DNA from 4 places in the Pseudoalteromonas sp. 78C3 genome. Region 3 is predicted to be linked to each of the others. Evidence: predicted binding sites of a transcription regulator. Region 3 holds the regulator's gene; each other region holds the start of a gene.
What was found. The regulator LexA, encoded in region 3, represses DNA repair genes until DNA is damaged. The targets are predictions, from matches to a motif close to TACTGTATNNNNATACAGTA.
Positions count from the first base shown of each region.

Region 1: a site for LexA is predicted at 3,738-3,757, ahead of ruvC (crossover junction endodeoxyribonuclease RuvC). Genes of this name have one in related genera too.
Region 2: a site for LexA is predicted at 3,645-3,664, ahead of dinB (DNA polymerase IV). Genes of this name have one in related genera too.
Region 4: a site for LexA is predicted at 4,000-4,019, ahead of uvrD (DNA helicase II). Genes of this name have one in related genera too.

Region 1 covers NZ_PJAV01000129.1:34,827-42,450, reverse strand. The annotation lists gene CXF76_RS07050 (arylesterase) at 1-470, opposite strand, end outside; gene CXF76_RS07045 (ABC transporter ATP-binding protein) at 471-1,184, shown strand; gene CXF76_RS07040 (ABC transporter permease) at 1,174-3,675, shown strand; gene ruvC (crossover junction endodeoxyribonuclease RuvC) at 3,806-4,330, shown strand; gene ruvA (Holliday junction branch migration protein RuvA) at 4,333-4,950, shown strand; gene ruvB (Holliday junction branch migration DNA helicase RuvB) at 4,958-5,965, shown strand; gene tolQ (protein TolQ) at 6,946-7,624, shown strand, end outside.
Region 2 covers NZ_PJAV01000136.1:318-7,941, forward strand. The annotation lists gene CXF76_RS08165 (fumarylacetoacetate hydrolase family protein) at 1-510, shown strand, start outside; gene CXF76_RS08170 (ABC transporter substrate-binding protein) at 461-1,384, opposite strand; gene CXF76_RS08175 (aldo/keto reductase) at 1,501-2,553, opposite strand; gene CXF76_RS08180 (acyl-CoA thioesterase) at 2,563-2,997, opposite strand; gene CXF76_RS20705 (hypothetical protein) at 3,160-3,336, shown strand; gene dinB (DNA polymerase IV) at 3,677-4,729, shown strand; gene CXF76_RS08190 (M17 family metallopeptidase) at 4,859-6,379, shown strand; gene CXF76_RS08195 (methyl-accepting chemotaxis protein) at 6,457-7,624, opposite strand, start outside.
Region 3 covers NZ_PJAV01000121.1:9,431-17,054, reverse strand. The annotation lists gene ctaD (cytochrome c oxidase subunit I) at 1-170, opposite strand, end outside; gene coxB (cytochrome c oxidase subunit II) at 170-1,312, opposite strand; gene lexA (transcriptional repressor LexA) at 1,796-2,413, opposite strand; gene CXF76_RS05065 (PaaI family thioesterase) at 2,581-3,021, shown strand; gene CXF76_RS05060 (hypothetical protein) at 3,022-3,402, opposite strand; gene CXF76_RS05055 (membrane protein) at 3,716-4,441, shown strand; gene CXF76_RS05050 (chaperone modulator CbpM) at 4,517-4,837, opposite strand; gene CXF76_RS05045 (DnaJ C-terminal domain-containing protein) at 4,837-5,805, opposite strand; gene CXF76_RS05040 (endonuclease) at 6,037-6,690, shown strand; gene CXF76_RS05035 (S41 family peptidase) at 6,790-7,624, shown strand, end outside.
Region 4 covers NZ_PJAV01000172.1:97,456-105,079, reverse strand. The annotation lists gene CXF76_RS18745 (GNAT family N-acetyltransferase) at 1-1,792, opposite strand, end outside; gene uvrD (DNA helicase II) at 1,770-3,935, opposite strand; gene CXF76_RS18735 (hypothetical protein) at 4,238-4,462, shown strand; gene CXF76_RS18730 (YacL family protein) at 4,578-4,946, shown strand; gene CXF76_RS18725 (dUTP diphosphatase) at 5,052-5,675, shown strand; gene yrfG (GMP/IMP nucleotidase) at 5,691-6,338, opposite strand; gene nudE (ADP compounds hydrolase NudE) at 6,400-6,972, shown strand; gene cysQ (3'(2'),5'-bisphosphate nucleotidase CysQ) at 6,965-7,624, shown strand, end outside.

The DNA of each region.
Region 1 (7,624 bases), on a different contig from region 3:
TCTTCGCTAACGCGCGAGAAAGTGTCTGTAAACATTTTGCTGTAACGCGGACCGTAATTAGGGGGAATGTAAATCTCCATTAAGGCGGTCATCGCATTAGCTGCTTGGCTTTTTTGAATAAGAGACGTTAAGTTAGTTTGCATTTTTTTGACTGGAAAACCACGTAAACCGTCATTAGCACCTAGCTCAATAAGTACATGAGTGGGTTCGTATTGCTCAAGCAATGCATCTAAACGGCGTAGGGCTCCACCAGATGTTTCGCCACTAATACTGGCGTTGATAAGTTCAATGTCGGCTTGTTCGTCATCGTATTTATCTTGTAACAATTTTACCCAGCCTTCTTCTTGTTGAAGTCCGTAGGCTGCGCTTAAACTGTCACCGAGTATTAAAATCGTGTTGTCGGCTGCTGCGCTCAGCGGTTTGATAACTAAAAATAAAATGAATACTAAACGAAGGATTGAATGAGTCATATGTCAGCGCTTTCTCAATTAAATATAATTCAGGTTAATGGTTTGTCTAAAGTAGTCTCCACCTTTGAAGGCGAGCTGCCCATCCTCAGTGACATCAGCTTTAATGTCAAGCATGGCGAGTCTGTTGCTATTGTTGGCACGTCGGGCTCTGGTAAATCAACGTTACTCAGTTTATTAGCAGGGCTGGATACCGCAAGCAGCGGCGAAATATTTTTAGATGGCGAGCCATTACACAATTTAGATGAAGAAGAGCGTGCTGCACTGCGCGCGGCTAAAATTGGATTTGTGTTTCAATCGTTCATGTTAGTACAAAGCTTAACTGCACTAGAAAACGTTATGCTACCAGCAGAACTTGCTGGCGAAAGTGATGCAAAAGAGCAAGCAATTGCATTACTTGAAAAAGTAGGCTTGAGCCATCGAATTGATCATTACCCGTCGCAACTCTCTGGCGGTGAACAACAGCGTGTTGCTATTGCGCGAGCATTTATTGGTACACCTAAAATACTGTTTGCTGATGAGCCTTCGGCTAATTTAGACAGCAAAAACGGTAAAATGATTGAATCCTTATTATTTGATTTAAACACGCAACACGGCACCACGCTTATTTTGGTTACTCACGATGAAGGGCTTGCACAAAAATGTGAGCACACTATTCAAATAGAGGCGGGTTTACTGGTAAAAAGCCAAGTAGAGGACGTTGCTAATGTGGGTTAAGTTAGCGCTTAAGTTATTTTCGCGAGAATTTCGCCGTGGTGAGCTAACAGTTATAAGCGCAGCTATCGCCCTTGCTGTTTTAACCGTGCTTACACTGTCTATGGTTACTGAGCGAATAGGGCAAAGTATTGCGCAAAAAAGCAGTGCTTTTATTGCAGCAGACCGTGTACTTGCAAGCGATCATGTTCTCGACACTGCTTTTATTACTAAAGCACAGAGCCAAAATTTAAAAACGGCGCAAATGGTGTACTTCGACACTATGTTGTTTGCCGATGATGAAATGCAGTTTAGCTCAGTAAAAGCGGCATCTAATGCGTACCCGTTAAAAGGGCAGTTAAAAGTTAAGGATACCTTAACAGGTGAAACTAAGGTTGCTAATAGCGGGCCAACGCCTGGTAATGTGTGGCTAAGTGAATCAGTATTTTACAGTTTAAATATTGATATAGGCGCGCAAGTAGAGCTTGGCGCTGCATTATTTAATGTTTCAAAAGTTATTGTAGAAGAGCCCGATGCGCCATTTAATGTATTTTCGAGCAGCCGTCGCGTGCTTATTAATATTGACGATGTGGCAAAAACCGAAGTTGTGCAGCCAGGTAGTCGTGTTTATTATCGCCAACTTTATGCAGGTAGTGAGGCCGATATAAATAGCTTTTACGAGTGGCTTAAACCACAAATGAAAGAAAACCAACAATGGTACGGCGTTAAAGACCGTCAATCACCTATTTCAAATAGTTTAAACCGTGCAGAGAGCTTTTTATTACTTGCCGGCCTATTAGGTATTATTTTAGCCGCAGTGGCTATAGCCGTTTCAGCAAAACGTTATTGTGAACGCCAATACGACCCAGTAGCGATGATGAAAACGCTAGGCGGTAGCCGTTCAATGATCCGCAAAATATACATGCTCCATTTATTGCTTGTATGTGCAATGGCGGTAAGTATTGGGCTGTTAATTGGTTATGGCTTGCAAGAAATAGCAACAAGTTACTTATCGAAAAGTATGGGCACAGAGCTACCTTTAGGTGGCTTTAAACCTTGGCTGGTGGCTATAAGCACTGGCGTAATTTGTGCCGTTATGTTTTCTATTAAACCGTTATTTGATTTATTTGATATTCCACCGCTTAGAGTGCTGCGCCGTAACTTAGGTGACAAGTTGGCAGTAAGTCGTGTGCATTTAGGCATGAGTGCGCTAACCGTGTTTTTATTAATGTGGTTATTTAGTAACAACATAAAAATAACGCTTATTTTGTTTATATCAACACTTGCGCTAATTGGTGTGTTGTTTTTGATATCTAAATTAATATTTGGTGGCGGTCGAAAGCTTGGCTTAAAACCAGGTAACAGTTGGTCGCTTGCAATTGCATCTATTCAAAAGCGTGCAAATGTGAACGCGGTACAGTTAATTAGTTTTTCGTTAGCGATTAAATTACTGCTGTTTTTAGTGGTACTTAAAAACGACATGATATCTGATTGGCAGTCGCAACTTCCTGCCGATGCGCCTAATGCGTTTTTAGTTAATATTACGCAAAATGAGCTTGAGCCAATTAATGAATATTTAGCTCAAAAAGATATTCAAGTATCAGAGTTTTATCCCACTATTCGTGGGCGCGTAAATGCGGTAAATGGCGAGTTGGTAGCACGTTCTGTATCGCTGCAAGACAACGAGAAAAAAGACGAAGAAGCACGTGCAGGTATTGGCCGCGAGCTAAACCTTACATGGCTTAAAGATGTGCCTGACCAGAATGAAGTAACACAAGGCACGTGGTTTGGTAAAAATGCGATGGCTGAAGCCTCAGTAGAGGAGTCGATGCTTGAGCGTTTAGATGTTGAGATAGGCGATACGCTTACATTTTTAATTGGTTCGCAGTCGTTCGATGCTAAAATCACCAGTGTGCGCAAAGTTAATTGGGCCACGCTTAAACCTAACTTTTTTATTATTTTAAGCCCAGATGTACTTGCAGATTTTCCGGCAACGTATATTTCGTCGGTACGTATAAACCCAGATCAAAAGCGTGATTTTAGCCAGTTATTGCGTACTTACCCTACTATTACAGCGATTGATATTGATAACTTTGTTAAGCAAATACAAACAACTATTTCGCAAGTATCACTCGCCATTGGCTTTGTACTTGCAATTGTTGTGCTGTGTGGCGCGCTTGTACTTATATCGCAAGTGCAAGCTAGTTTAGGTGAGCGTATGCAAGAAATTGTCATACTGCGAACGCTTGGGGCTAAAAGCCGATTAATTAAAAACGCGACCTTGTACGAGTTTTTATTACTCGGCGGTTTAGCTGGCTTAGTTGCTGCATTTTTTAGTGATATAGCGCTTTTAATTGTGCAGCAACAAATGTTTGATTTAGCAGGTAAGTTACATCCGCATATATGGATTATTGGTCCGGTAGCTGGCGGTGTATTTGTGGCTGGTTTAGGCTATTTAATGATTGCCCGAACACTTAAACAAAATACCCAAGGATTAGTGCGTGCCCTAGGGTAAGCTTAAACTAACATGCTCCTTCAAATGCCCACCTAACACGTGGGCATTTTTGTTTTTCTTTGTACTGGTAATTTATACAGTGCTCTGGCATTATTAGCGTAATTTAAAAATAATAACAATGGAGTGCTGTTTGGCCATTATTTTAGGGATCGATCCTGGTTCACGTTTGACCGGATATGGCGTTGTTGCCCACCAAGGTTCTAAATTTACATACTTAGGCAGTGGTTGTATTAAGTTAGCCGATCATCCTTTTCCGGTTAGGCTTAAAATGATCTATCAAGGCATTACACAGCTTATTGAGCAGTTTTCACCAGAAACCTTTGCCATTGAAAAAGTATTTATGGCGCATAACCCCGATTCAGCTTTAAAACTAGGCCAAGCTAGAGGCGCCGCGATTGTTGGCGCTGCAATGGCCGACTTACCCGTATTTGAATACTCAGCTAGGCAAATTAAGCAAGCAGTAGTAGGTAACGGTGGCGCTGATAAAACACAAGTGCAGCACATGGTAAAAAATATTTTAAAACTACCCGGTACGCCACAGGCCGATGCAGCTGATGCACTCGCTATTGCGATTTGCCACGCTCACTCAGAACAAAATTTAATTAAACTAGCGGGTAGCGCAAGCAAAACCGTTAGAGGACGTTTAAGGAAATAACTATGATAGGCCGCTTAAATGGTATTTTAGTCGAAAAACAGCCACCAGAAATATTACTTGAAGTAAGTGGTGTAGGTTACGAAGTACAAATGCCAATGACCTGTTTTTACGATTTACCAAAAATTGGTGAAAACGCGATTGTTTACACCCACTTTGTAGTGCGTGAAGATGCTCAACTATTATTTGGTTTTAATAATAAAGTTGAACGCGCCTTGTTTAGAGAGCTATTAAAAGCAAATGGCGTTGGTCCAAAACTTGGCTTAGCTATTTTATCGGGCATGTCGGCAAAGCAATTTGTAAGCTGTGTAAATAACGAAGACTCAACGTCGCTAGTTAAATTACCCGGTGTAGGTAAAAAAACAGCCGAGCGTTTAGTACTCGAAATGAAAGACAGGCTAAAAGATTGGGGTAATGATTTATTTACGCCATTTAGCGACAGCGCAGTAATAGAGCCAATGAGCGATGCGACAATAGCTAATAACGCAGCCGATGATGCCGTATCGGCACTGCTTGCATTAGGTTATAAATTGCCACAAGCTCAAAAAGCAGTAAAATCGATAAGCAAACCCGATATGTCTACTGAGGTTCTTATTAGAGAATCTTTAAAATCAATGTTGTGAGTAACCCATGATTGAAGCGGATCGCTTAATTGATGCGACTGAAAAAACAAATGAAGACTCTATAGATCGTGCAATAAGACCAAAACTTTTAGCCGACTACAGAGGCCAGCCTCATGTTAAGCAGCAAATGGAAATTTTTATTGAAGCTGCTCGAACCCGTGGTGAAGCGCTCGATCATTTATTAATATTTGGCCCACCAGGGCTTGGTAAAACCACGCTTGCAAATATTGTAGCCAACGAATTACACGTAAGTATTAAAACAACATCCGGCCCTGTACTTGAAAAAGCAGGTGATTTAGCTGCGTTACTTACTAATTTAGAAGAAGGCGATGTACTGTTTATTGATGAAATACACAGGCTAAGCCCGCAAGTTGAAGAAATACTGTATCCAGCAATGGAAGACTACCAGCTTGATATAATGATTGGTGAAGGCCCAGCTGCGCGTTCTATTAAATTAGACTTACCTGCATTTACACTTATTGGTGCCACTACGCGAGCAGGCTCGCTAACATCGCCACTGCGTGACCGTTTTGGTATTGTGCAGCGATTAGAGTTTTATTCTGTAGAAGATTTGTCGCACATAGTAGGGCGCTCTGCACATTATCTTGGTTTAGAAATGTGTGATGATGGCGCAACCGAAATTGCACAACGTTCACGTGGTACACCACGTATTGCAAACCGTTTATTACGCCGTGTACGCGATTACACACAGGTAAAATCTGACGGTACAGTAAATGCCGAAGTAGCTAAGCAAGCGCTTGATATGATTGACGTAGATAAAAGTGGTTTTGATTATATGGATCGCAAATATTTACTCGCCATAATTGAAAAATTCATGGGCGGCCCAGTAGGACTCGACAATGTAGCTGCAGCTATTGGTGAAGAGCGTGAAACAATAGAAGATGTAATAGAGCCTTTTTTAATTCAGCAAGGGTTTATTCAGCGTACTCCGCGTGGGCGAATAGTGTCTGACAGTGCATATCATCACTTTGGTTTACTTCCTAAAAAAGACTAGCCTCATCATAAACATTACTTGCTGTGGTTTATTGCGCAGCAGGTAATTGACTTAGTATCCCTTTCTTTCAAATATTTATACGGCTGGTATTTTACCCAAAACCTCACCAAACTGTTGCAAATGTTATTTAAAAATACTTATACGCTTTATAGTTAACTGTTAATTCACAGGGCGTTAAGACTCGCGAAGCTATCCTGCGTACCATTCAAACTAGTAACCGAATTACTTATTGTAAAATAGTTAGGGCAATTATTAGTTTATAAATAAAGTATGTAGCGCACCAAATTGTAGGCAAAAAAAAGCCCGCAAAAAATGCGGGCAAACAACAAGTTGAAGGAAGTAATCCAGGGAACTACGTTTTACTGAATTTGGTTTTATCCAGAAAGAGTAAAACAATGTAATACGATAAAATATCCTATTACTAAGAACTTGGCTTAATGAAACTATCTCATTCAGTGCGCTAGTTCGGTATGGGAGAATAATACGTAAGATCACCTTTTTGTTCAAACTAGAAAATTTGTATTTTCAGATTAGAAAAACTAATTCGGTGAATTTTATTGTTGTTTGAATCTTGCGCGTTAATTAATCGTTAAATTTATAAGTTAATGAAATTTCTAGCTTAAGTAATTTATTTTGATGTGGCTCGGTATTAGTTTTACTGTTACGTGAAGGTAAGGCTTATAGGTTTTGAGTGTTTATGCTCTTATTTTGAATAAACGGCGCATTTTATGACGTTTTACTTATATATTTACGCATATTTATAGTTAGCGAGTTTATTTAAAAGATTAAATAAAATACTGAGGCAAAGGGAAATGCCAACTAAAGCTGTTTTTTAACGTTTTTTGTTGCCTATTCATAGCAATACCGTTGTCAGCTTGAAATGGACTAGATACACTAGATGCAACTTTTGACCGTATAAACGGTCATATTTACACAAATTAACCAATTTGCCGTATTTTGAAATTACTTAGGAGTTTAACGTGGGATCAGGGCTTAATTTTTTAGACCTAATTTTAGAAGCAAGCTTGCTTGTTCAGTTAGTGATGTTAGGGCTAGTTGCCATGTCTGTAATGTCGTGGACAATTATATTTCAGCGTAAAAAAGCAATATCAGATGCACTATCAAATGCTAAGAAATTTGAGCAAAAATTTTGGTCTGGTATTGATCTAAGTAAATTGTATAACGAAATATCGTCACGCAGCGGTCAGTCTCAAGGTATTGAAGCCTTATTTACTTCAGGCTTTAAAGAGTTTGCTCGTCATAAAAAGAATACATTTCAAAGTGCGAGTATTGTTATGGAAGGGACGCATCGTTCTATGCGTGTTGCGCTTTCTCGTGAAATTGAAAAAATTGAATCTAGCTTATCGTTTTTAGCAACGGTAGGTTCTATTAGTCCGTACATCGGTTTGTTTGGTACAGTGTGGGGTATTATGAATGCCTTTATTGCACTAGGTGAAGTTAAGCAAGCTACATTACAAATGGTAGCACCCGGTATAGCAGAGGCACTTATTGCGACTGCTATGGGTTTATTCGCGGCAATTCCGGCCGTTATTGCTTATAACCGCTTTTCAAACAGTGTTGAAAAGCTTGAGTCTCACTATATTAACTTTATGGAAGAGTTTGCTAATATTTTACACCGTCAAGCAGCTACACAAATAG
Region 2 (7,624 bases), on a different contig from region 3:
ATGGTGTTATTTAACAAACCAAATAGCGCGATTACTAATACGTTATTTGCGGCTCATAACGGCGATACGCTGCATTATGAAACCGAGCTATGTTTTGTAGTTAAAAATAAAAAATTTGTGGGGGTTGGACTCGGCCTTGATTTAACTAAGCGCACGGTACAAAGTAAGTTAAAAAATAAAGGGCTTCCATGGGAGCGCGCTAAGGCGTTCGACGGCTCTGTAATTTTAACTGATTTTGTAGCGCTAACTGATGCAATGAAGCACTTTACCTTTGAACTTAAAATTAATAATAAAGTAGTTCAGCGAGGTGATACTCATTTTATGCTGCATAACCCGGACTCAATTTTACAAGAAATTAGTGAATTTATGAGCTTAGAAGATGGTGATGTAGTAATGACAGGCACACCTTCGGGCGTGGGCGAGGTAACGCCTAAAAGTATTTTTGCTGTTGCACTTTATGCTAATGATCAGTGTTTACTTGAGCATCAGTGGCAAGTAAGTAAAAATTAATAACTTGCTGTTGGTAGTGTTTATCAAAGTCGGCAAAGGTAGTTTTAAGCCAATTATGCTGACTTTGTTGATACTCAGGCGATTGTAGTACATTATTTTTTAGCGCGCGGTTAATTTTTTTAAGCGCTTGCTGTGCAAAATTATTAGGTGCGTTAGCCGCACAACCTATTGCTCCTCGTATAAATTGAACATCATTTTCTTCTATTGGTACACTTTCTATATTCGTATACTCCCCTTGTTTATTAAAGTAATCGGCCATAAACGGGTAATCAATTGAGTAGTCTAAAAAGCCATGACTCAAGCGTGCTATAACAGCCTGACTTTCATTTTCGCTACTCCAACTTAACGATGACTCTTTATCTCGTTTTGTATTTTCAATAATTGTATTAATTTTAGTTGTAAATTTACGTGCAGCAGCTTGCCCGTATACGTATTGCGGGTCGGTTAATAAATTAATAAGGTGAATGGGCGAGCCGTGCTTTTCTTCTAATTTGGGCTTTAGCTCTTTAGTCGTGATAATTGAAAATGGGGGATATACCGTTGTTGGATTTGAGTAGTTAAGTAGTTGGTTATTATGTTTTTTATAAATAACACACGGGAAGCATACGTTTTTTCCTTCACTTAAATATTTATTTATACGCTGCTGAGGGACAATTAAGCGGGTATGTTTTACATCAGTTATGGTTCTAATGAGTTGCTCGGTTAGGTTGTCGCAAATACCGCCTTGTGGTGCACTTTCGCTTTTAGCTATATGAAAAGGGGGCGTGTAACTTTGCAGCCAAACAATTTCTTCTAGAGGCTGTACTTTTTTCTCAACGGCATGCGCGTTAAATACAATTAATAGGCAAAATGCATAGTATCCGTTTCTCAGCATTGATAAGTGTTCGTTGAATTAAGAAAACTTAATTAAAGTATAGTGTTGGTTGTAGTAGGGTCAAATATTTTAGTTAAAAGCAGCCTTGTTCAAGGCTGCTTTTAACTGGTACATGCTTAATAAGGCATAGGATAGTTTTTAAATATAGTGTTAATCTCACTAAGAATTTCGTCGCTTAACGTGATGTTAAATGCATCAATATCTTCTTTCAATTGGGCTATGCTTGTTGCACCAATAATTGAAGAGGTTACGCCATCTACTTGGTTACACCATGCGAGTGCTAGTTGTGCTGGAGTAATATTGTTTGCATGAGCCAGCTCAACATACTGCTTAGTGGCTTGCTCTGCATTTGGTGTATCTCTAAAAATACCGTTGCGCTGCATGAAGGTCCAACGAGAGCCTTCTGGGCGAGCACCGTTTAGGTATTTACCCGTTAATAAACCGGCTGCTAAGGGCGACCACGGTAAGTAGGCAATATCTTCGTGTACACATTGTTCTATTAAATACGGCCAGTCTTTAGCGTGCGCTAAGCTAAACTCATTTTGAATAGATACCATGCGCGGTAAGTTATGCTCTTTGGCCAAGCTTAAAAACTGGCTTATACCCCATGGCGTATCGTCTGATAAACCGCAGTGCTTAATTTTACCTGCTTTAACACATTCATTAAGGCCCTCTAGAATATCAAGCATACTAGCTTGTTGCTCTTGTGTATTTACGTCGGTAAATTTAAGAGTGCCGGGCCATTGTCTGCCAAAGTGCGGGGTAGAGCGGTTTGGCCAATGCAGCTGATATAAATCAATGTAGTCGGTTTTAAGGCGCTTAAGTGAATCGTCTACGGCTTCTATTACTGTTTGGCGCGTAATATTGCCACCATCACGTACCCACGATAATCCATTGCCTGCAATTTTTGTAGCAAGTACCACATCGCTGCGCTTTTGCTGATTACGCGATAGCCAATTGCCAATAATTTCCTCAGTTTTACCATAGGTCTCTGGAGAGGGCGGTACTGCATACATTTCGGCTGTATCAATAAAGTTTACGCCTTGCTCTAACGCGTAGGCTATTTGTTCATCAGCATCGCTTTGAGTATTTTGTTTACCCCAAGTCATACTGCCTAAACATACTCTTGAAACGTTAATACCACTGCTGCCAAGTGGGCTGTATTGCATGAGAATTCCTTATTGCTCGTCTTGAGAGTAGCTAACTAACGCCGATAAAAGAGGCTCTGCAATGAGGGCTTTTTGGCCTGTTTCAAAATCAAACATAACCACTTTTGAAGTGCCTGTTGTTGTTATAGCGTTTTGTGCGTGACTAAATACGGTGTAATTCATAACAAATCGGTCTGTTTTTATATCAGAAATAGTAACACCGACTGTAAGCGTATCTGGGAATGTAACTGGGCGTTTATAACGAATGTTATTTTCGCTTATTACCGGGCCCACGCCATTAGGGCTTATTGTATCGAACAGATTTATTTTATTTAAGAAGTCGATTCGGGCTATTTCAAAGTAACGTAAATACACTACATTATTTACGTGTTGTAGTGCATCCATATCAGCCCACGCTACGGTGATGTCGGTATGGATAGGGTGCTGATCTTTAAACGTTTGCATTATTTATTGGCCCTTAATTTTAAAGTACTTAGATTATCAACATGGGGTTACGAGCTCAAGGTAATTAATGGCATGTTTTTTTATAAGATGATTGTACCTGTTTAATTTTAGGTCTACAGTTAAATTACACAGACAAACACAAAAACACACAAAGGTAAAAATATGCAGAATATAATTAATTGGTCCTTAGCTTGTTTGGTTTTTATAGCCTCTTTTACCTGTTACGCAATGGGTAACGAATCAGGCGCTATTATTTTAATGTTAGCGGGATTTTTATTCGAGGTCATATTTTGGCTGCACGGTTATAAAGAGCAAGAAGGTAATAAGCGCTTTTTTTAATCGCTAACTAGGGCCTGTTGACCTTTCAGGATTAAAATTTGTTCAATCTAGGGGCTATTTAATCTCGGCGCGAGGTTTGTGACCTAGTGGGCTAAGTAAAAACCGAGCAACAAAGAGTAAATTGCCCCTAGGCAGAACCCTTCGGGCAGCGTATGTTTGGCATTTGTGCTACGTTATCGCCTATTTATGGGGAATAACCACACTACATAGGCTCTGCCTTGCCTAAATACCAAACATACTGCTGCAAATTTAACCTCGAAAGATAAACAGGCCCTAGGCTTGCTTATCGCATTTGATTCTATAATAATGACTGTATAAATAACCAGTTATTGTTGTGGTGATGAAGAAGTTTATTCACATAGACATGGATTGCTTTTATGCAGCAGTAGAAATGCGAGATAATCCAAAACTTGCATGTGTACCGCTTGCTATTGGAGGCAATAGCCGACGAGGCGTGCTCTCAACCGCTAACTATATAGCGAGAGAATATGGCGTACGATCGGCTATGTCGAACTATCATGCTAAACAATTATGCCCCGATTTAGTTATTGTCCCTGGGCGCATGGCTGTATACAAAGAAGCTTCAAATCAAATACGCGAAGTATTTAGCCGCTACACAGACTTAATAGAGCCTCTCTCCCTTGACGAAGCCTACCTAGATGTAACAGACAGCACCGCTTGTAAAGGCAGTGCCACACTTATTGCACAGCAAATAAGAGCCGATATTTACAATGCCACCGGGCTCACTGCATCAGCAGGTATTGCACCGATTAAATTTATTGCCAAAATAGCCAGCGACGAAAAAAAACCGAATGGTCAATTTGTCGTTTTGCCTCATGAGGTCGATGACTTTTTAGCGCAATTACCGCTGGGGAAAATTCCGGGGGTGGGTAAAGTAACGCTCGAAAAGCTAAATTTAAAAGGCTTATATACCGGCAAGGATGTACGTGAAAAAGGCGTTAACTGGATGCAGCAACATGTGGGTAATTTTGGTGTGTCGCTTTATCAAAAATGTGCAGGTGAATATGTTGGTAAAGTATCAACAGATCGCATCAGAAAGTCGCTGAGTGTTGAGCATACCTACGAATACAATAAAACAAGTTTGCAAGAGTGCTTAGATGAGCTGCCAAAATTGTTAGACGAATTAGTTTTAAGGCTTAATAAACAGCAATTACAAAACCGTATTAATAAGCTGAGTGTTAAAGTGAAGTTTGCAAATTTTGTAGTGACCTCAGCCGATCAGGCATACCACGAGCTAAACACAGAAATATTTATTCAACTCCTTACTAAGGCTTATCAACGAGGGCTACAACAACCTGTAAGATTACTTGGCATAGGCGTTGGCATTAAAAGCGAGCCAGAACAAAACTTTCAACTTAGTATTCTCGATTAAGCTGTAAAGCCTGTAACCCCAAGTTGCCATTTATTGGCAAGTTGTATAATTAGCTCATCGCACCTTGCTGGTCTTCAATATTTAAATCGACGATAATAGGGGCTTATGTTTTCTAACAGGACTTTATTTATGGCATACCCTCAAGCGGTTAGTGCAAGCCTTGAATGCACATCTCATGATGCGCTTATTATTATTAGTGATGACTTTTCTCAATTACCAAATAACTCATTACGTGATGCTATTTTAGACCAAGCAAAAGTTGATTCTCGTATTGGTAAACAAGTTACTTTATTAGTGATTGAAAACAAACGCGTTGTACTTGCGCCAACGGGTCCGTTAAATAGAGATTACGACGATGTTCGCCGTTATTTTGATGCTGCTAAATTAGCAATTAACGAAGCAAAAGCGTCGGGTAGTGTTAATCCTGCATTATTTTTACCAAATTTAAATGGCGATAGCCGTTATCAGCATGCTTTAGAAGTTGCTTATTTAGGCGCTTGCCAAGCCTTATGGCAGCCATTAGAAGCGCGTGAATATCACGGTGAAAGTATTGAACCTATTACTCAAATTGGTTTAGTTGGCGCAAGCGAGCAAACAATTAAAGCTGTTAATGCGATTGCTGCAGGCCAATATGCCGCGCGTGACTTATGTGGCACTGAACCTGAGCGTATGGCTCCACCACGTTTTGCTGATTACTGCGTTGATTTATTTAAAGGCTCAAGCATTGCAGTTGACGTAATTGATGATATTGCAGCTATTGATAAAAACTACCCAATGTTAAGTACTGTTGCTCGTGCATCGTATGCAGTTGAGCGCCATCACCCACGTGTTGTTAAGCTTGAATATGTACCAGAGGGCGAAATTACTCGCACACTTATGTTTGTAGGTAAGGGTCTTGTATACGATACAGGCGGCGCCGATTTAAAAGTTGGCGGGCACATGGCAGGCATGAGTCGCGATAAAGGCGGCGCTGCTTCTGTTGCGGGCTTTATGAAAGCCGTTGCGGATTATCAGCCTAAAGGCGTTAAAGTGGTATCGTACTTAGCTGTTGTTCGTAACTCTATTGGCTCGGATTGTTTTGTGCCAGATGAAATTATTACTAGTCGCGAAGGTATCCGTGTACGCATTGGTAATACCGATGCAGAAGGGCGCTTAGCAATGGGCGACCTGCTTAGCGAAATGAAAGATTTAGCTAAAGGCGAAATAAACCCAACGTTATTTACTGTTGCTACATTAACGGGTCACGCGGCACGTGCAATGGGTCCTTACGGTGCGTATGTTGAAAATGGTCCAGCTCGTAGCGCTGGTATTTCACGTCAAATAGCTGACCTTGGAGATTTGTGGGCAGATGGCGCTGAAGTATCGCGTTCTCGCCGTGAAGATTACGACTTTATTAAACCACGCACGCTAGCTGACGATGTACTCTCGAGCAATAACGCAGCATCTGCTGTTACTGCGCGTGGACATCAGTTCCCTATGGCGTTTATGGCTATTGTTGGTGGGCTTGATAAGCACGGTAACGACTCTGCACAACCTTTGCCTTATGTGCATATGGACATTGCAGGAAGCGGTGTTGAAGGCGGTGATTGGCAGCATGGCAAGCCAACAGCTGCATCAGTAACGAGCTTGTTTGCACGTTACTGTTTGTAAGCTAAAAACCTACATGTAATAAAAAAGCCCTGTTAATTCAGGGCTTTTGCATTTTACGATAATTATATGGGTTAGGGTTAATCTAATTTAAAACGATTAACTACGCTCGAAAGCTCTTGGCTACTTTGTTTAAGATTATCACTGGCATCGGTAAGCTGTTTAGTATTATTTAATGATTGCTCAGTTGATTGAGATAGCTCATTAATACGCAAATTAACCTCGTCGGCAGCTTGAGTTTGTTGCTCTGTGGCGCGTGCTATTTGGCTGTTCATTTCGGTAATAATTGAAACAAGTCGTTCTATTTCATTAAGTGAAGTATTGGCTGATGACGCCTGATCTACGGTAGAAACTGAAAGTGCTTGGCTTGATTTAACTGCTTCTACTGCTGCTTTTGCACCTTCTTGAAGTTTAGTGATCATGGTTTGAATTTCGTCGGTACTTTGCCCTGTACGACTGGCTAGTGTTCTTACTTCATCTGCAACAACAGCAAATCCTCGGCCATGCTCTCCTGCGCGAGCAGCCTCAATGGCAGCGTTTAATGCCAATAAGTTTGTTTGCTCCGAGATGCTTCTTATTACATCAAGTACAGAGCCTATATTATGGCTCTCGTTGGCTAAATCTTCTGTTACACGACTGACTGTTTCTATGTTGCTTGAGAGTGTTTCTATTGCTGTAATTGTTTGCGCAACCACATTTTTACCCGTTGATGCGTTTTGTGCTGCATCTTTAGCTGCTTGCTCTGCGGCTTCGGCGTTACGGCTTACATCATGTATTTGGTGAGTCATTTGCTCCATGGCAGCTGCAACTTGGGTTGAGCTATCGTTTTGAAGCTCAATAAACGAGTGGCTTGTTCTACTTGAATCATCAACTGTATGCGCATGCTCACTTACGTCGTTTGCACTTTGCGCTACATGAACAAGTGACTCTCGCATTTTTAAAACAAATAAATTAAATGAATGTGATAGTTCAGATATTTCATCATTACCGGATTCATTTAATTTACGGGTTAAATCGCCTTCACCTTGTGAAATGTCTTTCATCATATCGGCAGCTAAACGAGTAGGTATTAAAATGCTCTTGCCTATAAAGTAACTAAGTAAAATAACAGCAATAATCATAATTGTTGCACTGACGACTATAAGGTTTCGTTGCTCGCTAAATGCTTCGTCAATTGAATCAAGATAAACACCTGAGCCAATAATCCATTGCCATTGATTAAAACCTTTAACAAATGCGATTTTTTCA
Region 3 (7,624 bases):
ATCACCATAGCCATCCCGCCACCAATTAAGAACATGGTCAGCGAAAAAATTAAATATAAACTACCTATATCTTTATGATTAGTTGTGTAAAGCCAGCGTTTAAAACCTTTAGCTGGGTGATGAGCATGATGAGCTTCATTGGCGTTAGGTTGTTCTACTATGCTACTCATTAGTTCGCCTCCACTTTGGCATCAAGTGCTGCCTGTATTTGACTCGGTTGAATAACATCACCCGTATCATTACCCCACGCATTACGTTTATAAGTAATAACCGCTGCTAATTGCTTTATAGATAACTGTTTGGCAAATGCTTGCATTGCCGTACCGGGTCGCCCATGGATAACTACATCAATGTGATCTTTTATATTGCCAAGCACTATAGGGCTGCCTTTAAGTGCAGGAAATACACCCGGTAACCCCATGCCAGTAGGCTGATGACATGCAGCACAATTGGCCATATATACTTGTTCGCCTAAAGTCATTAATTCTTCTTTTGGGAGGGTTTTATCAAGTAATGCGGCATCTGCTAATGCTGCTTTTTGTTTAGCTTGCTTTGCATCTGCAAGCCACGTTTTAAAATCAGCCTCAGATTTAGCGACCACCACAACAGGCATAAAGCCATGATCTTTACCACACAACTCAGCACATTGGCCTCGGTAAGTACCTTCTTCGTTTATGTTCGTCCATGTTTCGTTTATAAAGCCGGGATTCGCATCTTTTTTAACTGCAAAATCAGGTACCCACCAAGAGTGAATAACATCGTCAGAAGTCATTAAAAATCGTACTTTTTGATTTATTGGCAGTACAAGAGGCTTATCAACCTCAAGTAAGTAGTTAGGATTTTTATCTGCAAGGTTCGCGATTTCATCTTGCGGGGTAGATAAAATAGAGTAGAACTCTACATCTTCACCCATATATTCATAATGCCATTTCCATTGCGAGCCTGTAATTTTAATAGTGAGATCAGCTTTGCTGGCATCTTCCATTGCAATTAGGGTTTTAGTGGCTGGTACTGCCATAGCAATTAAAATAACAAACGGGATTGCAGTCCAAAGTATTTCTACTTTAGTGCTTTCGTGAAATTGGGCAGGTACAGCCCCTTTAGATTTGCGGTGATGAATAAGTGCCCAAAACATAATTGCGAACACTATCACCCCAATCACACAACATATTATAAATATGGTCATGTGCAGCTGATATACATTATTGCTTATATCGGTTACGCCTTTGCGCATATTGTATTGGCTGTTAGCCAAAACTGGGTGCGAAAAAACACATAATATAAGCCACAAGGTAGAGGTCAGTTTACCCATGTGACGGCTCCTTTGATGCTATTGCGAATGCAAAGCGAAGAGGCATACGGCTTAAACGCCAATTCGTTATTTTTATTTTTTTAGTCAATCTCATTTAATATTGATTGGTTTTGCTGCGCCAACAACGGGTTTGTGTATATTGTGTGTTCTCAAAACTAAAAAGCTGTGAGTTATTATTAGCTCAGCACATTAATAATTAGCTAAAAAATGAACAACAAGCAAGTTTTAGTATAAAAAACAATCAGGTGATATTGAGTAATTAATAAAAAATCAGTAACCAACTAGGTAACAGGAAGTTCAAAAGATGAGCAAAACAAAGGGGTTTAACGCATTCGGAGGGGGAAAATATAAGTGCAAAAAAGTTTACAGCTTAAATTGTCAGTGAGCTATTTATGCCCTATTTTTAGTGCGAATTTAAAACAGAAAATGCGTACTAATTAGTACGCATTTATAAAACTGCTTGTTTAAAAGCTATTTTTAAAGTCACATCCAATCAGCGTTTCTTATAACGCCAACGGCTAAGCCTTCAATATTAAAAGACTCATTCTCAAGATCTACTTCAATAGATTCAAAATCGTCGTTTTCAGCATGAAGTAATACTTTACGACCCGCTTTCTCAAGACGTTTTACAGTTACGTCTTCGTCTAGGCGGGCAACAACAACTTGCCCATTTTCAGCGGTTTGAGTACGATGTACAGCAAGTAAATCACCATCCATAATACCAATATCTTTCATGCTCATACCGTTAACGCGTAGTAAAAAATCTGCAGCCGGTTTAAACATTAATGGATCGATTTTGCAGTGACTTTCAACGTGCTCTTGCGCCAAAATAGGTGAACCAGCAGCAACACGCCCTATAAGCGGTAAACCTAATTGTTCTGGCTCTTCTTCTTCAATTAACTGAATACCACGGCTTGCACCTGGTTTCATTTTAATTGCGCCTTTTTTAGCAAGTGCTTTTAAATGTTCTTCAGCAGCATTGGCACTTTTAAAACCTAATGTTTGCGCTATTTCAGCACGTGTAGGAGGCATACCAGTGTCTTTAATAAAAACTTTAATTAGTTCGAGTATTTGAGCTTGGCGGTTCGTTAATGGTCGCATACAACTGGTTTTCCATACAGTACATTTAACTGTGAGTATATACAGTTAAATAAAAATCGCAAATTTAAATTAAGCCTTAAAATAGCCAAAGTAATTTCACTTGTGTACATTTTAGGGATATAACTAAAGCTAGGTTTATAAATGATTAAAAAAGCAAAGGAGTCATTATGAGTATTTGGTACCAGCCCATCACTTTAGAGCTGTGCAAGCAGTTAGAACAAGGCATTGATGGCCAAGGAACATTAATGAAAACCATGGGAATAGAAGTCACTGAAATTGGTGATGATTACTTAGTAGCCACTATGCCGGCAATTCCTGAGCATCATAACCCAATGGGAATGGTTCACGGCGGTGCTAACGTTGTACTTGCCGAAACAGTTGCCAGCTATGCAGCTAACTTTGTTGTCGATTTTACAAAATTTTACTGCGTGGGGCAGGAAATTAGCGCAAGTCATTTAAAAGCATCTCGCAACGGCACTTTAACAGCAACGGCAAGAGCGTTTCATATTGGCCAACGTAGTTCAGTGTGGGAAATAAAAATTACAAATAGCCGCAATGAGCTGTGCTGCGTATCAAAAATGACCGCAGCAGTCGTAGAGCGAAGATAGTTACTTTTCGATTGGGTAAATTGTAATTTCCATACCCGCACCAATCGCAGATATACGCAATAGTGTATCTGCATCTAAGGCTTGATTAAAGCACTTAGGTGAAGTGCCTGATTCAAAACCAATATCAAACGTTCTACGTGAACAGCTTAACCATTGTTTTAGCGCGTTACGCGAACACGATTCAATAAGCTCACATATATGGTTTATTGCTTTGTCAGGCGTGTTTACTACACCTGTTGCTTCAATACGCGCTAATTGACGGTATTCGTCTTTGTCATAATGTAAAATCGTCGCGACTTTTTTCAAGTCTGCCACTAGCAAACTAATATCTTGCTTTGATTCAAGCTCAAGATCTACATTTAAAAATTGAATTTCCGACATCGTTTCGTATTTATCCTCTAATAATTTCATTGCAAACTTTAACGCAGTTTTACCGTTATACCAAATCAACTATGCTCTATTAACCACTTTATATAGATATTTCGCAGCTTTTAAGTATTTTTTAGCGTTTAAAGCTAGCTGGATATCAAACACTCAGCTCAATTAAACAAATAAGTCATGTTAGCAATTTAAGTGTAATCTTTTTTATTTTTAAATGATTACAGTAAGCTATAGTTTAAACTGCGACAAAATGTCGCAGTAACTAATCCCATTAATGTAATAAACTAGCCTCTAAAAATAATAAGACTAAAACATGAATAAAAAAATATTTAAGTATGCTCGCAAGTTACATAAATGGCTCGGTTATTTGCTCACATTACAAATTTTAGCTTGGCTATTAGGCGGTTTAGTCATGAGCGCTATTCCTCTTGATAAAGTTCATGGGGAGCATCTTGCAACACGTACTCTTAATAACCCATTTACGCAGGCTGATTATGTTGCCTCCCTTAACGATATTGCATCTCAGGTGGTTAATCCAACACAAATAATTTTTGAGAACTTTTTAACCACACCTATAATTACAGTAATAAATAAAGATGAACAGCAAAGCTTTAACGGTATAACAGGCCGACCTTTTGAGCCGCCAACTAAAATACAAATTACCGCAAATGCTAAAGCACACTTACTTATTGATGCTCAAGTGACAAGCGCTGTACTGCTAAAGCAAGGTATGCGAGAAGTTGGATATAAAACCAATGTTTGGCAGGTACAATTTGACGACACATTTAACACAACACTGTACTTGTCAGAAAATAACGGCAGAGTTGTCACCGTTCGCAGCACACTATGGCGAATTTTCGACTTTTTTTGGATGTTACATATTATGGATTACGATGAGCGAGAGGATTTTAATAATCCGCTGCTTATTAGTTTTGCAGCAACCAGCGTACTTTTTTGCCTAAGTGGAATATTACTACTTATGCAAAACATACGACTAAAACGATTTATCCGAATTAAAAGTAAGAATAAATCAAAGTAGTCATATTGGTTTTTAAGAACTAGCGCACTCTCACCAAAGACTAAATAAGCCCTAGGAAGTACCCAAGGGCAGATTTTATTCCAAGTGTTTAAATCGACTCAAATGTCGCTTTAACATTTCGTTTTCGAAAATCAACTCATCACGCTCATCCAGCAATTGTAAAACTAAAGCTATTGCCGACCAATCTAACGAAAAGTCATGTTGAATACGGGCCGCTTTTTTAACTAAGGTCACTGCAGATACCGTAAATTGCCACTGCGTAACATGCTTCCCCTCAATTGGAACCGCAATATTGTGCTCAACTAGCTCATATAAAATTGCTTCGCTAATATCACTACTCAAACATAGCTCTTTGCTAGTAAGTAAATCATCTTTTTGTGTCACGATAATTTGCATTATGGCTTGCTCCAGTTATTACGGGGATCAAAGTGAGCTTTTTCGGCTAATTCTTCCCAAAGTTTTTTACTGGTATCATCAACAGATGTTGGATTAACAATTTTAAGCACAGCAAATAAATCACCTTTGGCTTTTTTACTCATTAATCCCTTACCTTTAATACGCAAGCGTTGACCAGACTGACTATTAGATGGAATAGTTAATTGGATTTTGCCTGCCAACGTAGGTAAATTTATTTTTGTACCAAGAGCCGCTTCCCATGGTGCAAGAGGGACGACTATATTTAGGTTATGACCTTCAACATCAAATAATGGGTGGGGCACTAAACTAATTTGTAAGTACAAATCGCCATTTTGCCCGTTCGCTGACCCTAATCCGCCTTGCCCTTTTAGTCGAATTCGTTCGCCATTTACTGAACCTGCGGGAATTTTCACTTTAAGTGATTTTTTAATTTCAGAGACACGACCACTACTATCTCGCTGCGGTAACATAAACTCAACAGGCTTAACGGTATCAACTAAAGTCTCTTCAAGAAAAATCGGGAACTCTATTTCCACATCTTGTCCTTTTTGCGCGCGAGTAGCGTTACTTCTGCTCTGCCCGGAACGATTGAATCCACCGGCGCCGCCAAACATTGAATTAACAAAATCAGAAAACTCTTGATCGGTTTGAGGATCGCTTTGCTGATAATTACTTTGCGATGAGGCATTGTTACCACCATAATTACCTTGCTGTTGACGAGCACGATTTTGTTGATGACGACGTAACTCGTCGTATTTAGTGCGTTCTTCTTTGTTATGAATGACTTCGTAAGCTTCTGCTATTTCTTTAAACTTATCTTCTGCTTGAGGCTCTTTGCTTACATCTGGGTGATATTTTCTGGCTAATTTTTTATAAGCTACTTTAACCGCTTTATCGTCTGCATCAGGCGATATTCCGAGCACTGCATAATAATCAACAAATTTCATTTGCAATCCAAATCCCCATATTGAGTAAGCTTTAAGCATACTCCTTAACGTATAATCTTGTGTGGTTAAAATACGATAAATAGTAAGAAATAAATGAATAGTGAAAATAACTTTGAATAAAAAATTAATCGGACACTTTTTAGTAATATAAGTGCAGGCCTTAAGTTAACTTTATCTTTTATCTTCAAGGCTTTAAACTGCCTGTTCCTGTAGTTCACATTTGTGATGGATATGACTCGATTTATTCTGGCCTTACTGGCTTGCTGTGTGTGTTTTTCGGTATCTGCCGAACAATTTACCCGTTTTTCAACGGCTAAAAGACATTTAATTAAAACCCTCCCTGACAACGCCAAAAGTATTTACTGCGGTTGTGATATCAAAAAAGAAGGCAAAAAACTCATTCCTGATCCTTCTAACTGTGGTTACATTCCTCGAAATACACTTACCCGCTCAGGCAAAGTAAATGTGCGAGCACTACGCATTGAGTGGGAACATATTGTTCCGGCGTGGGAATTTGGTCATCAGCTACAATGTTGGCAAGATGGCGGACGTAAAAACTGCCGTAAAGTAAGTGCTAAATTTAGAAAAATGGAAGCTGATATAAATAACTTAGCGCCAGCTATTGGCGAAATTAATGCCGATCGCTCTAATTATCGTTTTGGCATGCTTAGCGAAAACGCCACACAGTATGGTCGCTGCGAAGTAAAAGTAAACTTTAAGCAACGTGTAGTTGAACCGCCTGTCTATGCACGTAAACGTATAGCCGACACTTACGCTTACATGCAGAAAACATACGGTTTAAAAATCTCTGATAAACAGCAAAAGTTATTTAATGCGTGGAAAAAGCAAGCATTTGCAGATACAAGTAGTGCGAGCAAGCTCTAAGCTTTAACACTCATTTACATAAATCAAAGTTATAAATGTTGAATAAACGAGCGAGTGTTGTAATATTTTAAACAACTTATTTACAGAAAGTCCTTAACTATGTTTAAAAATAATAAAACCTCGCTTGCCATTTTTGCAGCACTTTCGGGCTTTGCTTTAACGGGTTGTGGCGGCGGAGGCGGTATCGACTCTGCTCCTGTAGTTACCACGCCTATAGTTACAACACCTGTTAGTAGCAGCCCAACATGGACAGCGGCGGTATTTGAGCCCTCTAACGATTTAAAAAACTTTTGCGAAATCCCTCGTACGGGTAACGATCCCTTTAATAACAACAACCCCTACCCAGATCAAGCGGGTTCTGCCCTTTATGAAAAGCTTTGGCTTCGCTCTTGGAGCGACGAAACATACCTTTGGTATGATGAGATTGCCGATAACGACCCTGAAAGCTTTGCCACAGTAGCCGATTATTTTGCCCAATTAAAAACAGAGCAGCTTACCGACTCAGGTGCAAAAAAAGATAACTTTCATTTTTCAGAACCTACTGAAGATTACTTTCAAGAAGCGCAATCGGGCGTTACTTCTGGTTACGGTATAAATTGGGCGTTTATTGGCGATACAGCCGATCGTATTTTACGCGTTGCTTATCTTGAAGATGATTCGCCTGCAAGCCAAATAGGCTTTCAACGTGGTGATACCGTACTTTCAGTTGACGGTGTTAGCATTAATACCAATACAGAGTCGGGTGTAGATACGCTTAACGAAGGTTTATTTAGTCCTACTAACGGCGACTCACATACTATTGTTGTACGCAGTAACGATGGCGCCGAAAAAACATTTAATGTAACCGCTGGTAATATTGAACAAACACCTGTTCAAAATGTTAAAACGATTACAACCGCAAATGGTTCAAGCGTGGGTTACATGCAATTTAATA
Region 4 (7,624 bases), on a different contig from region 3:
TAAATCCTTCAATTAAAATACTTACAAGTTGCCAATCTAGTGTTTTAAAGTGTGTTAAAAGCCCATAAAAAAAGTCGTTTTTAAACTGCTTTTTCAAAGGTTGTATAGTTGTACTTTTGTTATTTAAGCATTTAACCACAAGTGCCGAATGTTCAGCTGTGCTTTTATCGCGTTGATAACCCAGTTTTACGGTATCAAACCCTTGTTTTTGCCAAAAATTAAGTAGCTGCGCTGTTGCGCCAAAGCTTGCACCAAACCAACTACATTGGCTTTTTACTTGCGACTCACAATAGCTAAGTAGCTTTTTACCAAAGCCCATATTGTGAGAACTCGGATCAACCGCTATTCGTACAACGCGAGCGCTCAACTGTGTTAAGTAGTCATTATTAAAACTAAGTTGTGAGAGGGTTTGAGCCATTAAATGACCCTGTGGGCGGCGCTCTCCGCTTATAACCTGTAGAGCAAGTTCTTCACTTAAAGCACCTTCTATGGCAATTAAGCATACACCAGCTAGTTGATTGTTAATTTTGCTGATGAATATTCGTTGCGATGGTGCGTCTAGTAGTTGGCGTAAATCGTTTACACTACTTTGATAGTGAGCCAATGCAAGCAGGGCAATAACTTGTTGCAGTAAAGGCTCATTGTTTACAAGGGATTGCTGAGTTATTTCGCTATGAACTGGCTGCCCTAATTGATCACTACTTAACTCTTTATATTGTGCATCGAGTGCAAGCAAGGTGCGAATGCGTTGCTCAAGGGGATCGTGTTTAGCAAAACGTAGTGGCTCATCAAGCGTTACAACTTTAGAGGCTTTATAGTGCGCTTTAATATAGTTACTAAAGCGAATGGTATAACCCCTACCATTGCCCTCATACCCAACCAGTGTACTTGCAAAGACTATACGAGGGTAATGAGCTAGCATTTTTAGCAATAACGGTACAGGGATCGCGGCAGCTTCATCAATGAGTAATAAATCGCACTCAGGTAATGTGTTTAATAACGCGTCAGGTGCAACGTAGTGCAAGTTGGCGACCTGTTTATGTTCAGCGTTGTATTGCAGGTCTAACTCGTTGGCTAAATGTTTAAAGCTACTATGGGTCGCTTTAAACTGAGTGCTGCAAATAATTACTTTTTTATCAGCTAATTTTGCGGCTGCTAAGCCAAGTGCTGCCGACTTGCCTCTACCTCTATCAGCATTAATGAGTAAAGGCCTGTTGGCACGACCATTAGCTATTTTTACTATTTGTTCAACGCAGTTTTGCTGTGGTACATAATCAATTTTATTATGTGTAACAGAGCTGACGAGATTACTAATACAGCCATTTTTTTCACTAAAATGAAAAGCGGGTAATCGCTTAATAATAGTCGCGAAACGTTGATTAAATATGCTGTAGTTAATGCTCTGACCGTGTGATTGCACTGTACTTAATGCTGGATCTTGCCAAGAGGCTAAATCATCTAGTTCAGGCAGTAATAAAAACAGTATACCGCCTGCTTTAACGGTGCCGGCAAGTGCTGCAAGTTTATCAGGGTGCAAACCACTAAAACCATCGTAAACAGCATGAGCAAATTCTTGCCCTAAAATTTGGTGTGTGCGAGTAGGCCAGTACGAATTTTTAATCGCGCACTGCTTGGATACAACAAGTGTATTGTTTTCATCTATTAATGAGTTAAGTATTTCATAACACCAAGCTGGGCTGCCCGTGATCAACACTAGCTGACGATGATACGCGCCAGCTAATTGTTGCTCTAACTCATTTAGGTGTGCTTTATACAGCTTGTAATCGTGCATAGGCCGTTACTAACCATTTACTGCCAAGGTCGTCAAAGTTAACTTGTACGCGAGATTGCGCGCCACTGCCTTCGTAATTAAGTACGGTACCAACACCAAACTTAGCATGCAAAACTCGTTGCCCTAAGTTAAAGCCACTGTCTTCAAATGCGGCATGGCTAACTGATGCGCTAAAACGCCCGGCGGCCGGCGGGCGAGAAACCTGTGTTTTAATACGAATTTCTTCTACGCAGTCCTCAGGTATTTCGCGTAAAAAGCGTGATGGGCTATGGTATTTTTCTTGCCCGTATAAGCGGCGACTCTCAGCATGGCTAATGTATAACTTATCCATTGCTCGTGTCATGCCTACATAACAAAGGCGGCGCTCTTCTTCTAAGCGGCCAGACTCTTCGTTACTTTGCTGAGAAGGGAACATGCCTTCTTCTACGCCCACCATAAACACTAACGGAAACTCTAATCCTTTAGCTGAGTGAAGCGTCATCATTTGTACGGCATCTTCGTGCTCTTCTGCTTGTCCTTCACCTGACTCAAGTGATGTATGTGCTAAAAAGCCTTGTAAAGGCGAGCTGTATTCTTCGTCTTCAGGAAGTTCGTACTGGTCACATGCGCTAATTAGTTCTTCTAAGTTTTCTACGCGAGCACGGCCTTTTTCACCTTTTTCAGCTTGGTACATTGCCATCAAGCCTGAGGTTTGAATTGTGTACTTGGCTTGCTCATGCAAAGTTAGATCGCTAATTTTATCTTCTATTTGTTCAACTAGTTCTACAAACTTACTTACTGCACCAGAAGCACGACCAGATAAATGCTGTTGTTCTACAATTGCTTTTGCGGCATACCAAAGCGGTAACGATTCTGCTCGTGCACAGTCGCGTATATGGCTCAATGTTTTGTCGCCAATACCGCGTGCTGGCGTATTAATTACACGCTCAAATGCGGCATCGTCTTGACGATTACCCACTAGGCGTAAGTACGACAACGCATCTTTAATTTCTTGTCGTTCGAAGAATCGCATACCACCATAAATACGGTATTTTAAGCCTTCTTGTAGCATGGCTTCCTCAAGTACACGAGATTGCGCGTTACTACGGTATAAAATTGCGGCATCTTGTAGGGCATTACCTGCATTTAACCAGCTTCGTAGTTTGCTACTTACAAAGCGTGCTTCGTCTAACTCATTAAATGCTGCATAAATAGAGATTGGCTCGCCGTCGTTACCGTCGGTCCACAAGCTTTTACCCATACGTTCTGAGTTATTTTGAATTAATGCGTTGGACGCTTTCAAAATAGTCGCGGTTGAACGGTAGTTTTGTTCAAGACGAATGGTTTCTGCGCTAAAGTCAGTTAAAAAACGTTTAATGTTTTCGATTTTAGCACCACGCCAACCATAAATGCTTTGGTCATCGTCGCCTACAATCATAATGCTGTTAGTATCGCCAGCAAGTAACTTTAACCAAGCATATTGAATGGTATTTGTATCTTGGAACTCGTCTACGAGCATATGTGCGAAGCGTTGCTGATAATGACGCAGTAACGTAGGGTTATTTTTTAACACTTCGTAGCTGCGTAGTAATATTTCAGCAAAATCAACTAGGCCCGCTCTATCACAGGCCTCTTGATAGGCGGCATAAACACGCAGCATCATTTGCTCATTAATATCGTATGCTTGAATATCTTTAGGGCGAAGTGCTTCATCTTTTTTGGCGCTTATGTACCAGCCAAATTGCTTAGCGGGCCATTTTTTATCATCAATATTCATCGATTTTAATAAGCGCTTGATCATTCTAAGCTGATCGTCAGAGTCTAAAATTTGAAAGGCTTCTGGTAAATTAGCTTCACGGTGATGAGCACGTAAAATACGATGCGATAAACCATGGAAAGTACCAATCCACATACCACCTACAGGCGCTTTTAGTGTTTCTTCAACGCGGCCACGCATTTCTTTAGCGGCTTTATTAGTAAAGGTAACTGCAAAAATACTGTAAGCGGAGGCTTGCTCAACTTGCATAAGCCACGCAATACGATGAACTAACACTCGTGTTTTACCAGACCCAGCACCTGCTAATACCAGCATGTTTTGTAGTGGGGCTGCAACGGCATCGCGTTGTTTGTCATTTAAGCCATCGAGTAATTGTGAAACGTCCATCGTTACGCCTTTTTAATCAATATTGTGGGCAGTATAACAGGTGTTTTTGTTAGGCTAAATAAAATACTGTTTTTATAAACAGCTATTTATAAAATAGTGTTCAAAACGAGTAACTTGCTAATTAACTAAGCGAATAAAAAGCGTAAACGCATAACAAAAATTGCTAATTTGACCTAAAGTTAGCAAAATTTACTAACTCTCTAAATCTAGACTAATTTAACTATTTGATTTGTAAGCTTTAATAAATTGGCATAAAGTGTGTAAGTAAATAATTATAAAATCAAATAAATACAGAGGTTAGTATGGCAGATCAAGGTTCTGGCGGTAACGTAATCGCAGCATTATGTAATATATTTTTTCCTGGTTTAGGGCAGTTAGTGCAAGGGCGTATTTTAGCGGCTATATTTTTTGCACTCGCTATTATAATAAGTTACGCACTAATTTATGTGCTTGTAGGCTTTGTACTTGTGCCTATTATCTACTTATGGTCGATCATTGACGCAGCGCGTTATAGATCGCGAAGTTAACGGTTTTAAAGTTGAGTAAAATAGCGCCATGTGGCGCTATTTTACTTTATATGTCCTGTGGTTTACGGGCGTTTACGTATATAATTACGCAATCAAAGATTTACAGGCAAACCCTATGGAATATCAATTTATTCGCGACCCTATTAGTGGGCTACGTATTAAAATAAGCAGTGAACACGCTATTATTGGTCGCTGGCTAAACGAAGAAATAGGCAAAGACAAAGTAGCCATGGTACTAGCGCTTATTGCATCGGTAAGTTCAAGCTATGAGCCGCTAACACTAAAAGGCCAAGAAATAGATTTAATATTAACGAAAGACGAAGCATTATTTGAAGCCCATGCGCTTCATCAAGACAGCGAAGACCTAATAGCGTATCAGGATGACGATTTAGCGCTTGAAGAAAATGGTTTAAGTAGTGGTTGTGGCTTTGAAGATTTCATTGATTTAATTGATTCATGGCATGAGTTTACGACGTCACGATAAACATAATTAGCACACTAATAAAAATATACAGCAATGCACAATCAGCATTTTATCTGTATTATTACACCAACGAAAATTACGCCAACCAAAACGACAGGAATTGATATGTCTGCCAATTTAAACAAGCTAGTAGTGATGCTAGAAATGCAAAACGCCATGAATACTAAAGTACATGAGCAATGGTTTACTCAAGGGTTTGAATGGTACCGCGCTATTTGGGTTGAGTGTGCTGAAATGCTAGATCATCATGGTTGGAAATGGTGGAAAAAACAAACACCAGATACTGAACAAGTTATTTTAGAGTTGGTTGATATTTTTCATTTTGGTCTATCGCTTAGAATTGACGGTGAAACTAGCTACGAAGACTTAGCAAAGCAACTTGAAACTGAGCTTAGTAATGCTCAACAAGCTGATGACTTTAAACAAACACTAGAGATATTAGCGGCGTCTGCTGTTGCTGATAAAACGTTTAATGCAGGTGCCTTTGCCGGCTGTATGGCGCAAATGGGTATGGATATTGATGATTTATATCGCGGCTACGTAGGTAAAAATACGTTAAACTTTTTCCGCCAAGATCACGGTTACAAAGATGGTAGCTATATTAAAGAATGGAACGGGCAAGAAGATAACGAGCATTTAGTTGAAGTAGTTAAAAGCCTTGATACAGAACATGCAGATTTTGCAAAGTTAGTATATCAAGGGCTAGAAGCGCGTTACCCAAAAATTTAAGTCACGTAAGTTGAGTTAAATAATCTTACGATAGTCGGTAACACTCAGGTAATCGGCTATTTCGTTATGTGGTTGTTGGCTATCAGGGTTAGCAACTGCAAGTAAGTGCTCAATGCCGTATTCTCGTGCAGCATTCAAAACCGGCACACTGTCATCTACAAACAAAGTGCGCTGCTTATTAAACCCTAAGTCTTTTTGTACTTGGTGCCACAAACTTTGTTGCTCTTTACTTACTCCATATTCATGAGTAGACACTACGCCATCTAGGTAGTTATCAATCGCTGTATGCTCAAATTTAAGCATGACACTCTCAGGGTGGGCGTTGGTAAGTAAAATTAACTCTTTGCCTGCTTTTTTAAGCTCAGTTAAAAAATGAGGTACGTCTTCGCGCATTTTAATTAAATGCTGAGACTCTCGTTTAAGCTCCATTATAGGCAAGCTTAATTGCTGCTCCCAATAATCTAAACAATACCACTGTATTTGACCGCTCACAGCTTGATAGCGTTTTAAAATATCTGCTTTAGCTGCATCTAGGCTAATGCCCCTTGCTAATGCGTGTTGCGCAGGAATAACGTTAAGCCAAAAATGACTGTCGTAATGTAAATCGAGTAATGTTCCATCCATGTCGAGCAAAACGGTATCGATTTTTGACCAATTTAACATAGGAATTTCAACTTATAAGGTTTATTATTGAACTAACTGCCATGATAGCAAATTAACGCCAATGACACAGAAAAAGCACCCAACACCACCACAAATCCTCAGTAACAATGTTGTCGCTAAAAGCCGCCTGTTTACTGTGGAGTCTTTAGAGCTAAAGTTTTCTAATAACGAAGAGCGCCAGTATGAGCGAATTCGCGGCGGTGGCCGGGGAGCCGTGATGATTGTTCCGTTAAGTGCAGACAACGAATTACTACTTGTACGTGAATACTGTGCGGGCACAAACGATTACCAGTTAGGTTTTCCTAAAGGCTTAATCGATCCGGGCGAAACGCCAGAGCAAGCTGCTAACAGAGAGCTTAAAGAAGAAATTGGCTTTGGTGCTGAGTATTTTAAACCATTAAGAACAGTAACAATGGCGCCGAGTTACTTTAATGCCACTATGCATATTTTATTTGCTAAGCAATTATACCCACAAACCCTTATTGGCGACGAACCAGAGCCGCTTGTTGTTGTTAAGTGGCCATTAACTCAGTGGCAGTCATTATTAGACCAAGAAGATTTTACCGAAGCACGCAGTGTTGCAGCTTTGCTATTATTAGATAAGTATTTAGCGTCTGGAGCTGCCGATGAATAAATTAATCGAACCGTGTATTGAATTAGCTGAGCGTGCTGGCGATGCAATTATGGCCATTTATAAAAAAGGCGATATTGGCCAACAAGAGAAATCAGATAATACGCCTGTTACCAAAGCTGACTTAGCAGCAAATGACGTACTGGTTGCTGGATTAAAAGTCTTAGCGCCCGATATCCCAATTATGTCGGAAGAAATACCTATACCTGCACTCGCCGACAGACAGGACTGGCAGCGTTATTGGTTGCTCGATCCGATGGATGGTACAGGCGAATTTATTTTAGAAAGTGGCGACTTTGCAGTAAACATTGCATTGATTGAAAATAATCATCCTGTGCTTGGCGTTATTCATTGGCCTGCAAAAGGTGTGACTTATTTTGCTACAGCTAAAAATGGTGCCTTTAAACGTGAAAACTCAATTGATAAGCAAATATCTGTAGCGCCGCCAGAGAGCTTGACGCTTGCAGTGAGCCGCCGCCAAAAAATAGAAGCGGTGAGTCAGTATTTAAATAGTCAGTTTACAACTATTGCTATTGGCTCGTGCTCATTAAAAGCTTGTACTGTTGCAGAAGGCAAAGCAGATTGTTTTTTAAGAATTGGTCCAACGGGAGAGTGGGATACAGGTGCTTCACAAGTTATTGTTGAAGAAGCCGGT